One region of the Citricoccus sp. NPDC079358 genome, then DNA from elsewhere that is predicted to be linked to it. Evidence: predicted binding sites of a transcription regulator. Region 1 holds the regulator's gene; the other holds the start of a gene.
What was found. The regulator LexA, encoded in region 1, represses DNA repair genes until DNA is damaged. The targets are predictions, from matches to a motif close to TCGAACANNTGTTCGA.
Positions count from the first base shown of each region.

Region 2: a site for LexA is predicted at 4,519-4,534, ahead of uvrA (excinuclease ABC subunit UvrA). Genes of this name have one in related genera too.

Region 1 covers NZ_JBFBLI010000010.1:43,823-51,608, reverse strand. Annotated here, with positions in the region: gene AB0333_RS12600 (Ig-like domain-containing protein) at 1-3,879, opposite strand, end outside; gene AB0333_RS12595 (LysM peptidoglycan-binding domain-containing protein) at 3,989-4,348, opposite strand; gene lexA (transcriptional repressor LexA) at 4,560-5,303, shown strand; gene AB0333_RS12585 (hypothetical protein) at 5,309-6,205, shown strand; gene AB0333_RS12580 (ATP-dependent DNA helicase) at 6,202-7,786, opposite strand, start outside.
Region 2 covers NZ_JBFBLI010000002.1:425,581-433,366, reverse strand. Annotated here, with positions in the region: gene AB0333_RS04365 (DUF3516 domain-containing protein) at 1-786, opposite strand, end outside; gene AB0333_RS04360 (methyltransferase domain-containing protein) at 831-1,676, shown strand; gene AB0333_RS04355 (hypothetical protein) at 2,050-2,511, opposite strand; gene AB0333_RS04350 (hypothetical protein) at 2,725-3,015, opposite strand; gene AB0333_RS04345 (MBL fold metallo-hydrolase) at 3,110-3,790, opposite strand; gene AB0333_RS04340 (GntR family transcriptional regulator) at 3,974-4,447, shown strand; gene uvrA (excinuclease ABC subunit UvrA) at 4,690-7,569, shown strand; gene AB0333_RS04330 (HAD hydrolase-like protein) at 7,566-7,786, shown strand, end outside.

The sequences.
Region 1 (7,786 bases):
CACCGTCGGAGGATTGTTCTCGTCCGGACGCGGTTCGACAGTGATGGGGATGGACAGCGTGGACACCAGCCCATTCGGGTCCGAGCCGTCCTCGCCATCCGTCACCGTCACGTTGACCGACGCGCCACCGGCGTAGTCGGCCGGGGCGGTGAATCGGACCTCGGTGGCCGATCCCACGGTGAAGGCGGCGGACGCGGGGGTGGCGGACGCCGAGCTGTCATCGGTCAGCCGTGGCGTGCGGCCGTCGCGGACGCCGATGTGGTCGGTCAGGTCCACCCGGACTTCCTCACCGGCCACCACACGCACTGGTCCGGTGGTGGTCAGCCACGGCGCACGATGGTCATTGCCCGGCACCAGGACGAAGGCTCGGCCCACCCCGCCGTCCACGTCCGTCACCGTGTACATGATGACCTGTGCCTCCGGTTGCACGGGGACGACCACAGAGGTTCCCTCCACCCGGGCACCGGCCGTCTGGGCGGCCTCGTCCACGCCGAGTTCGAGTTCCTCCACGGCTCCGTCCGGATCCTCGTCGTTGTCCAGGACCGAGACGGAGATCTGCTCCCGGCCGTCGATCTCCTCGACCCCGACGAGGTCGTCGCGGGCGACGGGCGGCATCAGGGGGGCCTCCTCATCCACGCTGATGGAGAGGTTGGCGGAATCAGTGGCACCGGCCGGGTCGGCGATGGTGTAGCCGATATTGAGGAAACCCTCGGTCTCCGGGGTGACGACGCGGACCCGTCCATCCACGATCTCCACCGGCACCTCGGGCTGACTGGGGGCGAATCGATCTTGCACCAGCGTGACCTGATCGCCGTCGGGATCGGCGTCGTTGGCCAGGACGTTCGTGGTGAAGGTGCGCCCGGGCCGGACCTCGACCGAGTCGTCCAAGGCCACCGGCGGGTTGTTCGTACTGAGCGGCTGGGCGATGCCGACGGTCACGGTGCCGGTGGCGCGGGCACCCAGCCGGTCCACGGCGGAGTAGGTGAAGACATCGGAACCCGTGGCGGCACTGGACGCGGTGTAGACCAACCGGCCCTTCTCCATGCGCACGGATCCCTGGGTGGGTGGTGACTGCACGCCCTCCAAGGTCACGGAGTCGCCGTCCGGATCGATCCCGTCCAACGGGATCGGCACCGCCACAGATTCTCCCGAGAGCACCCGGGCGGACACCGAGAGGGGCACCGGCGGATTATTGGACTCGCGATCCATCGGCACCATGGAGACTTCCACGGTCGCCGAGGCCTGCTGCCCGTCCGGGGCTCGCACCGTGTAGGCCAGAGTGGCCCGCCCTGGCTCACTGCCCGCGCGGAACCGGACCTTTCCGTCGGACACGAAACCGATCCCGAGGTCCTCGGCGACCTGGCGGTCGAGTTCGGGCACCAGGGTCAGCTCTTCCTGGTTGGGGTGGGTGTCATTGGCCAGGACGTCGATCGTGACCACGTCTCCGACGCGGACGTTCGCCGCATCCGCGACGGCGATGGGCGGTTGCATGACCTCCGGTTCTGGCAGCGGCACCACGGTGACCTCGCCCTGGGAGGTGCCCTGGGCATTCGACACCGAATAGGAGAACGTGGCCGGGCCGGTCAGGCCTCCGGTGTCCACGACCCGGACGTGGTTGAAGTCCTCGACGGCCAGTTTCAACGGGGCGGGTGCCCCGGACTCGGTCGTGGCATCCTGGACCCCCTGTACCACCAGCACGCCACCGGTCGGATCGGTGTCATTGCCGAGGACATTGACGAGGGCCTGGCCGCCCGCCGGCAACAGTGCGATGTCACGCACAGCCACCGGCAGACCGGAACTCTCCTCGCCCTCCACGACATCCACCCGGATCAGTCCCGGCGCGGAATCGTACTCGTTCGCCGCCAGGTACTCGACGTAGTAGGTGTCAGCGACCTCCGAGGACCACTGCACCGAACCTCCCGCAGCCGAGTAGCAGATCTCCGCATTCTCGGTAGCAGCCACGTGGGCGAGGCGCAGTGGGCCCCCGAGGGGGTCGGTGTCGTTCTCGAGCGGGTAGAACGTGATCTCCTGACCCGCCTGGACGGTGACGTGGTCGGCCTGGGTGATCGGCGGATGGATCGAACCGCGTTCGAGGACCTCGATCTGCACGGTGCCCGTGGAGGTCTCGCGCCCATCGGACACGGAGACCTGGAGGTCACGGCGTCCGGCCTCGCCGGTGTTGTCCTGGAACGTGAGCTGGCCGTCCGGACGGGTCCGGACGGTATCCGGCTCCTCGGCGAGGGCGCCCACGAGCTGGAGGTCGTCGCCGTCCGGGTCGATCCAGTCGGTCAGGACCTGGCTCGTCACCGATTCCCCAGCTGGCACGCGCAGCACCGCCTTGCGTTCCTGCGTGGGCCCCCGGTTCTCACTGTCCGGCACCACCCGCAGGGACACCTGTGCCGTGTCCGTGCCGCCACGCCCGTCATCGGCCACATAGGTCACCTCGGCCCGGCCGCTCGCGGATTCGGGGACGACGATCTGCATGCCGATACCGTCGATGATCTCCTGCACCGTCCCCACCGGAGGCTGATCGCCCTCGAGGGAGGCCGTCAGGACGTCACCATCGGGATCGGAGTCATTGAACAGGACGGGCAACGATGTGGTGCGCCCGGCACGCACGCCGAAACTGTCATCCTCTGCCACCGGCGGCCTGTTCTCCTCCTGCCGTTCCGGCAGGGCGGTCTCCTGGGTGACCTCGTCGGATTCCTCTTCCGTCTCCTCGCCCTCACCCTGGGGCGGCTCGAGGTCGTCCCAATTGGCGACGACCTTCATCTGATCCAGGACCATCCAGTTGGTCCCGGACGTCGTGTCATTGAGGACGACGGCATCACGGTTCACCCGGAAGACCAGCTCCGCGCCGGCCTGCAGGTCCGGGACGGGCACCACCTGATCCTGCTCTTCACCCTCACAGTCCTGCAGGTAGTGTCCGGTGACGGCCGAGGCGGCATGCAGGCACCCGGCGACCCGGACGGGCGCCGTCGCCGCCACACTGCCCGCGGCACCGGCGGCCGTGGTCGATCCGGCGGAGGGGTCCGTGGGCGGGACGATGCTCAGGGACCGGATCTCACCGCTGGACAGTCCCACGGTGAGCAGTTCCCGCTCCGTGGACAAGGCCAGTTGGTCTGCCTCTGGACCGGACGGCTGCGGCACCGCACCCACCAGTCGCTCATCCTCCACGACGTGACCGGGCCAGGACAGGGTGCCGGAGGAGGAATCCACCACCACGGGAACGTCACCCACGGCCACCAACTGCGGTTCCTGCATGCCGGACAGGCCGTCGACGCGGTCCCGGCCGGTCTCCACCAGGGCCCCGGACGACTCATCCTCACGCCCGAAGCGGATCACGGTGGCCTGACCGAGGTCGGCCACGAACACCTCACCGCCCACCGTCGTCGTCGACGTCACGGTCCCCTCAGCCTCGTAGAGTGGCTCGTCCCCGGAGATCTGGGGCGTCGGGTCCACCGTCCCGGCGTATACGGCCCCTTCCGCGGGGTTGCTGGCGGAGATGATGCCCGCCCCGAGCGCGAAGTCCTGGGTGGCCGGCAGCATGACCTGATCACCGGCGGCCATCGCAGTCGTGTCAATGGACGTCAGGGCACCGGATGCCGGATCCAGCATGAGGGCGGTGACATCCTCCTGATGGAGCTCGACGCCCTCCATCGGGGGCCGGAAACCACCGTCCAGGATGGCGGACTCGTGGTTCAGGTGGCCGACGTATCCCCCGCTGTTGTGGGTGACCCAGATGCCTGCATCATGCAGTTCGAGGTCAGCGGTGTCGAAGCCGGGATAGAGCAAGGCGCCGGTGGCCACCAGCGCACCGATGGCGGAAAAGGCCACCGGGGTCGCCACAGACTTCATCTGCTTGCGCTTGTTCCCCATGCGTGCCCCGTCATCAGCAATGGATCCGCCCCACCACGGACCGAGGCCATCCTACCGGCCGGTCGGAGGGTATCGAATCCTCGGCGCCGCAGCCAGGTCCAGCCGGGGCTCAGGCCCCGGCGGGCACGAACAACACCTGGCCGGGCTGTAGCTCACCACCGTCGAGGTCATTCAGTTCGCCGATGCGCAGGATGGCTTCATGACGGGGCGATTCCGGGGCGGTGCGCCCGGCGATGGCCCACAGGGTGTCGCCGTAGTTCACCGTGAGGGTCTCCACGGCTGCCGCCGACTCGTCGGCCGACGCGGACGCCGGGGCCACCCCGTGGGCGCCGAAGAAGACAGCGGCCGCGGCGGCCAGGACTGACAGGAGGATGACGGGGAACCCCACGAAGAGGAAACGACCACGGCGGTTCAGGTGGAATCCGGCGGAGCCGGTCGTGCGGGTCTGGACCGATGCTGCAGTGCTCATGCTCTTCTGCCTCTCCTCCCGGATCCCCGGGCCGTCTAGAACGTGTGTTCGACTGCTTCGACGTCATGTCTAGCACGCCTGTTCGAAACATGCCAAGAAAACTTCGAACATATCTTTGAATCGAGGCTGTGACTCCGGTATCGTCAAAGCCAGCGACCCAGCACGAGACACCTCACCAAGACCGACGGACACGATAAGAACGGATGGTCGAATGGCCCCCCGGATTTCCACTCCCGCCCCGGACCCGCACCGCGTTCCCAGCGTCCGGCCCCTCACCGATCGTCAGCGGATCATCCTCGGATCCATCCGTTCGGCTATTGCCGCGCACGGCTACCCGCCGTCCATGCGGGAGATCGGGGATGCCGCCGGCCTGGCATCCCTCTCCTCGGTCACCCATCAGCTGGGTCAACTCGAGAAACTGGGCTACCTCCGCAAGGATCCGGGCCGCCCGCGTGCCATGGAGGTCCTGCTGGACGAGAACGGCCGAGCTCTTTCGACGGAGTCGGCTGCCGCGGCCCCCGATTCGACCGCCACGCCGGTGGGGACGGTGAGGACCCTGCACACCGGGGCCGCCGAGGGTGATGCCGTACCGGTTCCGCTGGTGGGCAGGATTGCCGCCGGTGGGCCGATCCTCGCCGATCAGCAGGTCGAGGACGTCATGACCCTGCCGCGCCAGCTGACTGGCGAAGGCGAGCTGTTCATGCTGAAGGTCTCCGGGGATTCCATGGTCGATGCCGCCATCTGCGACGGCGACTGGGTGGTCGTGCGCCAGCAGAACAACGCACTGAACGGGGACATCGTCGCCGCCCTGCTCGACGACGAGGCCACGGTGAAGACCTTCCGGCAGCGAGACGGCCACACCTGGCTGCTGCCACAGAACTCTGCGTATGAGCCCATCCTCGGCGACGAGGCGACGGTCATGGGCAAGGTCGTCACGGTACTCCGGGCGCTCTGAGCCCCATGAACCATCGGCCCCTGCCGCCCGGCGTCCGCGTGGCGGATGCCGAGGAGTTCGTTTATACACACGGGCGGCTGCTCGAACGCCGTCGGGTGGACCTGCTGCTCCATGGGGGCGGACCCGAGGGCGTCCTGGCCGCCCTGGGGGCATACCGCAATCCGGACGGTGGTTTCGGCCACGGCCTCGAACCCGATGTGCGATCACCGAGGAGTGAGGCGCTCTCCACCCTGACGGCCCTGGATCTCCTGGCCGGCTGGGATCTGGCCGAGCACCCCTGGGTGCGCTCTGGACTGGAATACGTGGCCTCGACCTCCGGGGTGGATGGTTCCGTGCCGTTCGTCACCGAGGCCTCTCTCGAGTGGCCCCATGCACCGTGGGTCCAGCCGGTTCCGGGCGGTTCGCATCTGACCTTCGGCTTCGCCGCCGCGGCACTGCTGACCGGGTTCTCGGGCGGGTGGGCCGAGGCCGCTTCCGATTGGTGCCGCCTGCGATTGTCCCAGGGGTCGACGGACGGCGGACTGGCCGCCTACGAGACCAAGTACGCACTGAGGTTCCTTGCCGCGGACGGCCTCCCCGCGGGCTCGGCGGACAGCCCGGTCCTGACGGTGCTCCGTGAGCGGCTCTCGGCCGACGGCTCCCTTCCCGTGGAGGGCGGCGCCGAGGACGAGAGCCTCCACGCGGTCGACCTGGTCCATGATCCGTGGACCGTTCCCTTCCCGTCCGATCTTCTCGGCGGGCTGGTCCCGGCGGCCGTGCTGTCACGGGACCGGCGGTGGCTGGCTTCCGCCCAGGACCCCGACGGCGGATGGTCGGTGGATTGGCCCGCCTGGAGCCCGGCCCCCGGCCTCGAATGGCGGGCTATTCGCACGGTCGGCGCCCTGGAGATGCTGATCCGCTAGTCACCGGGACGGAGCCGTTCCAGGACGCCCCGCACCACCGAGGGATCGGCCGTGGGCCAGAAGTCCGGCAGGGTCGAGCGCAGGAACGACCCATACCGTTCCGTCGCCAGCCTCGAGTCGAGGACAGCCACGACACCGCGGTCCGTCGCGGTTCTGATGAGTCGGCCGGCACCCTGCGCCAGGCGGACCGCCGCGTGGGAGGCGGAGACCGCCATGAAACCGTTGCCGCCATGGCGGCTGATGTCCCTGGACCGCGCCGTGGAGAGAGGATCGTCCGGTCGCGGGAACGGGATTCGGTCGATGACCACCAGCCGACAGGACTCGCCGGGCACGTCCACGCCCTGCCACAGGCTCATGGTCCCGAACAGGCACGTGTCCTCCTCCGTGGCGAACTGCCGCACCAAGGCGGTCAGCGTGGTGTCGCCCTGGCACAGGATCGTGGGCTTCGGCCCGAGCCGGGTGCGCATCTCGGTGGCGGCGTCCTCGGCGGCCCGCTTGGAGGAGAACAGGCACAGGGCACCGCCGCCGGACGCCCGGAGCAGTGCCTCCAATTCGTCATAGCTCTCGGGGGCGGCGAACCGGCCCGGCTTCGGCAGGTGCCGCGCCACGTAGAGCACACCCTGCCTCGGATAGTCAAAGGGACTTCCCACGTCCAGACCGGTCCAGACCGGCGCCCCCTCGCCCATCAGGCCGAGAGAGCCAGCCACCGGGTTGAACGATTCCCCGATGGCCAACGTGGCCGAGGTCAACACGGCCGTGGCCTGACCGAAGAGACCTTCGCGGAGTTTGCCGGCTACGGACAGCGGGGCCACGTAGAGCATCGGTGCCGCGGACTCGTCCCCGGGGATCCACCCGGTGCCGGGCTCGAAGTGGCCCGGACGGGAGGCCCAGAGCACCTCGGGATGACTGGTCTCCGGGGTGGTCTCCAGCATCCTCTCGGCCACGTCCAGGACATCCTGCATCCGGGACCGAGCCATCTGACGCCCGCCGTCGGCCGAGGAGTCGGCACCTCCCCCGCTCGGCTTGGAATCACTCAGGCCCTGGCGGGCCGCATCGCGGACGGCCCTCAGGGCATTTTGCTGGACCTCGTCCGGCCCACGCGATATCAGACCCGTTGGGGTCGCTGTGAAGGCAGCGTCGAGGCCGGCGCCAGCCTGCACCAAGTCCTCCACGGCGATGGCCGTATGCTTGCGGGCCGAGGAGGCCGCGGCCTGCACGATGGCGCCGGAGAGCTGTCCGGTCACCGCCCCGGTCACCCGGTCCTGGAGTTCGTGGGCCTCGTCCACCACCACCGCCTCGAACTCGGGCAGCACCGCGAGTCCCTCGAAGGCGGCGATCGCGAGCATGGCGTGATTGGTGACCACCACGTCCGCCTCTCCGGCGTCCGCGCGCGCCCGCTCCGAGAAGCACTCGGCCGCCATCGGGCACTTCTGGGCGCCCAGGCAGTCCACCGCGGACACCGAGACCTGGCGCCACGCGCGATCGGTGACACCCGGATCGAGGTCATCCCGGTCCCCCGTGTCCGTCTCCTCGGACCATTCCCGCAGGCGCAGGACCTCGCGGCCCAGGGGGCTGGTCGGG
Region 2 (7,786 bases), on a different contig from region 1:
GGACACGGAGGACAGGGACTGGGCCCGTTCAACGGCGTCCAGCTGGGAGAAGTGGACCACGTAGACGGGAGCCTGACGCGTCTGGACCAGCTCGGCAACCTTGTCCTGCACCTGCTCCTCTGACCACTCATAGGACAGGGGGATGGGCCGCTCCGCATGCGCGACGGTGGTGGTGGTCCGGCCCGTCCGTGCGGTGAGGTCCTCTTCGAACCGGGCGGTGTCCCCGAGGGTGGCGCTCATCAGCAGGAACTGCGCCTGCGGCAGCTCCAGCAGGGGCACCTGCCACGCCCAGCCGCGCTGGGGATCCGCGTAGAAATGGAACTCGTCCATGACCACCGGTCCCACGTCCAGACCGGATCCCTCCCGCAGGGCCTGGTTGGCGAGGATCTCGGCCGTGCAACAGATGATGGGGGCGTCTCCGTTGACGGAGGAATCACCGGTCACCATACCGACGTGGTCGGCGCCGAAGATCTCCACCAGGGCGAAGAATTTCTCCGAGACCAGGGCCTTGATCGGTGCCGTGTAGTAGGTCCGCTGGCCGGTGGCGAGGGCCTGGAAGTGGGCGGCGATGGCCACCAAGGACTTACCGGAACCGGTGGGGGTGGCGAGGATGACGTTGTTGCCCTGCACGAGTTCCATGACGGCCTCGTCCTGCGCGGGATACAGGGCGATGTCCTGGGACCGGGTCCACTCGAGGAAGCCCTCATACACGGCATCGGGGGAGAGGCGTTCCGGTACGGTCGCAGGGCCGTCGGAGGGGGAGGGAATCAAGTCGGAGAGCAACATTACGTCCAGCTTACGTCGCGCCGGGGACGCGCTAGCGTGGGGGCATGCAGGACTTCACCTGGGATCCCCAGCAGTACACCGTCTTCGCCGACCGCCGGGCCCGACCGTTCCGCGACCTGACGGCGCGGGTCCGGGCCACGGATCCGAAGGTCGTGGTGGACCTGGGCTGTGGCCCCGGCAATATGACGCGGACCCTGGCCGAGCGCTGGCCCGGCGCCCGCGTGATCGGCCTGGACTCCTCAGCGGACATGGTGGCCTCGGCCCAGCAGATGGCCGCGGAGTCCGGAGCGCCCGGCAACCTGGAGTTCGACCAGGTGGATGCCGAGCGCTGGGCGCCGGACGCCGATGTGGACGTGATCGTGTCCAATGCCATGCTGCAGTGGACCCCGGACCATCGGCAGCTGGTGCGCGGGTGGCTCGAGGCACTCAAGCCCGGAGCATGGTTCGCGGTGCAGGTCCCCGGCAATTTCGCCGCCCCCTCGCATGCGACCATCGCGGAGATGTCCCGCCGCCCCGAGTATGAGGACGCCCTGGAGGGCGTGGTGGAACGGGAGTCGGTCTACACCACGGATGAGTACCTGGAGACCCTGATTGCAGCGGGCTTCGAGGCGGACATCTGGGAGACCACCTACAGTCAGCCCCTCAGCGGACCGGATCCGGTGTACGACTGGGTCAGCGGCGCGGCCCTGCGTCCGTCGCTGCAGCGGCTGGAGGCCGCCGACCGGCGTGATGGCACCAACCTCCAGGAGCGGTACATCGAGGAGTACCGGCGCATCATGCGCGAGTCCTACCCGACCTACACGACGCCCGAGGGGGTGCGGCTGACGGACTACCCGTTCCGCCGCGTCTTCATCGTGGGTGTGAAGAACGACCTCTCACCCAGCATCTGAGCCGAGCTCCGGGCGGCGGCCGGGTCACGGAGCGTGCACTGGCGAATGGCGGCTTGAGCCGTTGGTTGACGAGGTGCCGAGCGAAGCAACAGACGTAGCAGATCGAGCGCTGGCGGAGGCGAATGTCTCAACTTCCGAGTTGGGAGCATGGAAGCAGGCGATCCTGGATTCCCAGTCCGGCGAGAAGCAACTCTCTCAAAGCGAGCTTGAGGGGCACGCAGACATCGAGGTGGTCCGAGTTCATGTGCGCTCTGAGTTGCACCGCGCAGGCTATCCCGTTGCACCGACCCGCATCATAGAGGTTTACGCCGACTTGGAATGTCAGTAAGGCTCGGTTGGAATCGCGGCCGGGGCTCCTTCGTCGTACTCCGGGTCAGCGTTCGGGCATGTGGCTGCGCATGTGCGGCGGCGGAGGAGCAGTTGTGTCGCCGGTGTCGTGCTGGGCGGTGGTGGCGGTCCACGTTCGGTCGGTGCCTTCCACAGTCACCGTGACGGCTTCCAAGTCGGGGTTCTCGGCCCGGGTGGCGTCAAAGACGGAAAAGCCGAACAGTTGGAGGTTTCGGTCGGTGTACGGGTCCACGTAGTAGTCCGCTAGAGCCTCGTCTTCAAGGACGACGACGACTTCACCGGGTCCGCCGGCGCTGAAAGTTTCGGCGTAGTAGTGGGGCCACACGAGAGCGTCCGGGCAGTCGGCCCCATGGGCATCCAGCCATGTCCGGGCTACGGTACTGGCGAACTGCTGGGCGTCGGTTTCTGCGTCAGGCAGCTCCCACGCCACGCAGTTTTCGTCCCAGGCCGGTTCGGGCCGGCCTGCGGCGAGCGCGGCGGCCTTCACCGCTGCGGGGTCGTCGAGGGCGGCGGTGGTGGCGTCGATGGTGTCCCGAGTTGCCTGGGCCGCGTCGGCGGTGGCGGTGGTCGCTGCATCTGCGATGGCGGTGATCGCCGGGGCCGGGGCCGGGCTCGGCGGTGAGGAGGGGGATGGCGAGGGCCGCGGCGGCGGTGCCGGTCAGGAGCGCGGCGGCGGTGAGCGTGGCGGTGGTGCGGCGGTTCATGCGGTGGTGCTCTCTCCCGTGGTGCCGGTCTCCGGCAGGCTATCAGCCGGGCAGGGCCATTCACTGGCCCGGGCAGTGATCACGGCGGCACGGAGGGCACCAATCAGGGCTTCGGCTTCGTCAAGCTCCAACAGGTCGGCCGATACGGTCACGGTGGTTTCCTCGCCAGTGGTGGACAGGCCAACCTCGAAGGACACGGCGCAGGTAGTCGTCGTCATGGGGGTCTGGTCGGTGTCGCCCTGCGCAGGCCCGCACGTGCCGATGACGGGGTACGTCTTGCCGGTCACGGTGTCGCGGACGCGGGATCCGGTCGGGAGATGCTGGGTGGTTCGGGCGCTGATCGCTGGGGCTCCGTTCCGGCGAAGAACGGAGCCGGTCCGGTCACCAGCCGCGTTCGCGCCAGTCGCCGAGGTGGGGGCGCTCCGCGCCGAGGGTGGTCCCATCGCCGTGGCCGGGGTGGACGATCATGTCGTCCGGATACTGCTCGAACAGCCGCGCCACCACGTCCGTGAACAGCGAGTCGAAGCGGTCCGGGTCCTGCTGGGTGTTGCCCACGCCCCCCGGGAACAGGCTGTCGCCCGAGAAGCAGAGCGGCGGGCCGTCCTCCGGCTCGTAGACCAGCGCCACGGAGCCCGGGGTGTGCCCGCGGAGCCCGACGACGGCCAGCGAGATCCCGTCGAAGGTCGCCGTGTCGCCGTGGTTCAGCAGCACCTTCGCGGGCACTCCGGTCTCCCGCTCGATGGCGTCGGCATCGTCCACGCCGGCCGCCGTCGGTACGCCCGTGGCCTCCACGACCTCGGCCAGGGCCCGAATATGGTCCCAGTGCTGGTGCGTCGTGATGATCACGGCCAGCTTGAGTTCGCAGGGGGTGTCGTCCTTCGCCGACTGCAGCAGCTCACTGACGGCGACGGCGTCGTCCGCGGCATCGATCAGCACCTGGGTCCCGGACGTCTTCGAGGTGAGGACGTACACGTTGTTCGCCATGTCGGAGACCGACCGCTGGCGGACCGTCACCCGGGGCAGATCGTGCAGCAACCGGATGGGGGAGGTGGATGAAGGCATGAGCCATAGTCTAAGGACGTTGACCGCCACCGGGGCAAGCCCATCGGGGAGGTCAAGTCTCGATCTGCGCTGGTCCATCCCGCTGGACGGCCTCGGAGGCCGGCGCGGACCGCCCCGCCCCTCGGCGCTCCGATAGGGTGTCAGAACACACAGACACGGACCAGACAGGAACGCGGGGAACAGATGGCGGCTCGGGGCGCATCAGGCCGACCGAAGGATTCGGCGCAGCCGAAGGAACCATCGGCGGGCACGCCCCCGGCGAAGTCCCCCGCCACGCCGGTCCCCGCGTGGCTGGTCGCCGCCCTGTCCATCAACACCGGTTCGACCGTCCCGCCCTATGAGCAGGTGCGGACCGGGTTGCTCGACCTCATCCACCGCAAGAGGCTTCCGGTGGGCAGCAAGCTGCCGACGGTGCGTGCACTGGCGTCCGCCCTGGGCGTAGCCGCCAACACGGTGGCCCGCGCGTACAAGGAGTTGGAGCAGGCCGCCGTCGTGACCGCCAGGCCCCGGCTGGGGACCGTGGTGGCGCCGGGCCATGACTCGGCGGAGTCCCAACTCGCCGCCGCGGCGGCCGCCTACGCGCAGGTGGCCCGCACCCTCGGGTACGGGCCTCGTGAGGCCACGCGGCAACTCGAGGCGGTCTTTCCCACCACCTGAGCGAGAGGGGCTCTGCGTGAGAGGGGCCCGGCGATACGGCGTGAGTGGGGAATTCGCTCAGGGCCGACGGTTCGAAGAGGTGTTCGAAGCCTCTCTGCCATACAGTGGATTCCGTGCCGAAATCCCTCACGAATCCCGACTCCGATACGGTTCCCGCCACCTCCGCGTCCTCCACGTCCCGCCACTCCCGCGGTCTCGCCTCCGGCCCCGCAGGCGGGGCGCACCGCCACGATCCAGATCGGATCGTGGTCAAGGGTGCCCGCGAGCACAACCTGAAGAACGTGGACCTGGACATCCCCCGCGACGCGCTGGTCGTCTTCACCGGGCTGTCCGGTTCGGGCAAGTCCTCCCTCGCCTTTGACACGATCTTCGCGGAAGGCCAGCGCCGCTACGTGGAATCGCTGTCCTCCTATGCGCGGATGTTCCTCGGCCGCGTGGACAAGCCGTCCGTCGACTTCATCGAGGGCCTGTCCCCGGCCGTCTCGATCGACCAGAAATCCACGAACCGCAACCCGCGTTCCACGGTCGGGACCATCACCGAGGTCTACGACTACATGCGTCTGCTGTGGGCCCGCATCGGCATCCCGCACTGCCCCGAGTGTGGCGAGCCGGCCAGCCGGCAGTCGCCACAGCAGATCGTGGACCAGCTCGGCGAGCTGCCCGCCAAGACGCGCTTCCAGGTGCTCGCCCCCGTGGCCCGCGGCCGGAAGGGCGAGTTCGTGGACGTCTTCACCGACCTCGCCACCCAGGGCTTCTCCCGGGCGATCGTGGACGGTGAGCTCATCCAGCTGTCCGATCCGCCGAAGCTGAAGAAGCAGGTCAAGCACACCATCGCCGTGGTGGTGGACCGTCTGGCCATGAAGGACGGCATCCGCCAGCGGCTCACCGACTCGGTGGAGACCGCCCTGAACCTGGCTGACGGACTCGTGGTCATCGACTTCGTGGACGTGGACGCCGCCGTGGACCCGGCGAAGGCCAACGCGGGCGAGTGGGACGCCTTCGATGCCGAGGGGACCCCCAAGTTCCGCTCGTTCTCGGAGAAGCTGTCCTGCCCCAACGGCCACCAGCTCACCATCGATGAGATCGAGCCCCGCTCCTTCTCCTTCAACAACCCTTTCGGCGCGTGCACGGTCTGCACCGGCATCGGCACCAAGCTCGAGGTGGACGAGGACCTCGTGGTCCCGGACCAGGACAAGACCCTCCTGGAGGGGGCCATCGCGCCCTGGTCGATCGGCAAGTCGACGTCCGAGTACTGGCAGCGGCTGCTCTCCGGCCTGGCCAGCGAGGTCGGCTTCGGCATGGACGTGCCCTGGAAGGACCTGCCCGCAGCCGCCCGCAAGGCTGTCCTGCACGGCAAGGACTTCAAGGTCGAGGTGTCCTACCGGAACCGCTTCGGCCGCGAACGCCGGTACACCACCGGTTTCGAGGGGGTCATCGACTACATCCACCGCAAGCACCTGGAGACCGAGTCGGATCACGCCCGGGACCGCTACGAGTCCTATATGCGGCAGATCCCCTGCGCGGCCTGCAACGGCAACCGCCTGAACCCGACCTCGCTGTCCGTGACCGTCGGCGGGAAGTCCATCTCCGAGGCCACGGTCCTGCCGATGCAGGAGGCCATCGACTTCTTCGAGCAGCTCGAGCTGTCCGAACGGGACGTGCAGATCGCCGACCAGGTCCTCAAGGAGATCCTGGCCCGCCTGCACTTCATGCTGGACGTGGGCCTCAATTACCTGAATCTGGAGCGGCCGGCCGGGACGCTGTCCGGCGGCGAGGCTCAGCGCATCCGTCTGGCCACGCAGATCGGCTCCGGGCTCGTCGGGGTCCTGTATGTCCTGGACGAGCCGTCCATCGGCCTGCACCAGCGGGACAACCGGCGGCTGATCGAGACGCTGCTGCGGCTCCGGGACCTCGGCAACACCCTGATCGTGGTGGAGCATGACGAGGACACGATCGCCGAGGCCGACTGGATCGTGGACATCGGCCCCCGGGCCGGTGAGCACGGCGGCGAGGTGGTCCACTCCGGCTCCCTCGAGGGCCTGAAGGCGAACGAACGCTCCCTGACCGGCGACTACCTGGCCGGGCGGCGCGAGATTGCGCTGCCGGAGCAGCGCCGTCCGTTGGACCAGAGCCGGAAGATCACCGTGGTCGGAGCGCGGGAGAACAACCTGAAGGACGTCACCATCGACTTCCCGCTCGGTGTGCTGACCGCCGTGACCGGCGTGTCCGGGTCCGGGAAGTCCACGCTCGTGAACGAGATCCTCTACAAGGTCCTCGCCAACCAGCTCAACCACGCCAAGCACGTCCCGGGACGGCACAAGCGGGTCAATGGGCTGGACCAGCTGGACAAGGTCGTGCACGTGGACCAGAGCCCGATCGGGCGCACCCCGCGCTCCAACCCGGCCACGTACACCGGCGTGTTCGACACCATCCGGAAGCTCTTCGCGGACACCCAGGAGGCCAAGGTCCGCGGCTACCAGCCCGGACGCTTCTCCTTCAACATCAAGGGCGGCCGCTGCGAGGCGTGCTCGGGTGACGGCACCCTGAAGATCGAGATGAACTTCCTGCCGGACGTCTACGTCCCGTGCGAGGTGTGCCACGGCGCCCGGTACAACCGGGAGACCCTCGAGGTGCACTACAAGGGCAAGAACATCGCCGAGGTCCTCCAGATGCCGATCGATGAGGCGGCGGACTTCTTCTCCGCGTACACCAAGATCTCGCGCTACCTCAACACCCTGGTGGACGTCGGGCTCGGGTACGTCAAGCTGGGCCAGCCCGCCACCACCCTCTCCGGGGGTGAGGCGCAGCGCGTGAAGCTGGCGGCGGAGCTGCAGAAGCGCTCGAACGGCCGGACGATCTACGTGCTGGATGAACCCACCACCGGCCTGCATTTCGAGGACATCCGCAAGCTGCTGGGCGTGCTGCAGTCCCTCGTGGAGAAGGGCAACACGGTGATCACGATCGAGCACAACCTGGACGTCATCAAGTCGGCCGACCACGTGATCGACCTCGGCCCGGAGGGAGGGTCCGGCGGCGGCAGCATCGTCGCCGTCGGCACCCCGGAGCAGGTCTCCCGCACGGCGGCCAGCCACACCGGCCAGTTCCTCGCGGGGATCCTGTGACCGCGCCCGGCACCGCGATCCTCTTCGACCTGGACGGGACGCTGGTGGACCCTGCGGGCGCCATCACCGGGGGCATCGCCACCGCCCTGGAGCGCCACGGGTTGCCCGTGCCCGGCCCGGAGCGGCTCGCGTCCCTCGTGGGGCCGCCGTTGCAGGAGAGTCTGGCCTCCCTGGAAGGTGTCACGGCGGAGAACATGCCCTCGGTGATCCGTGAATA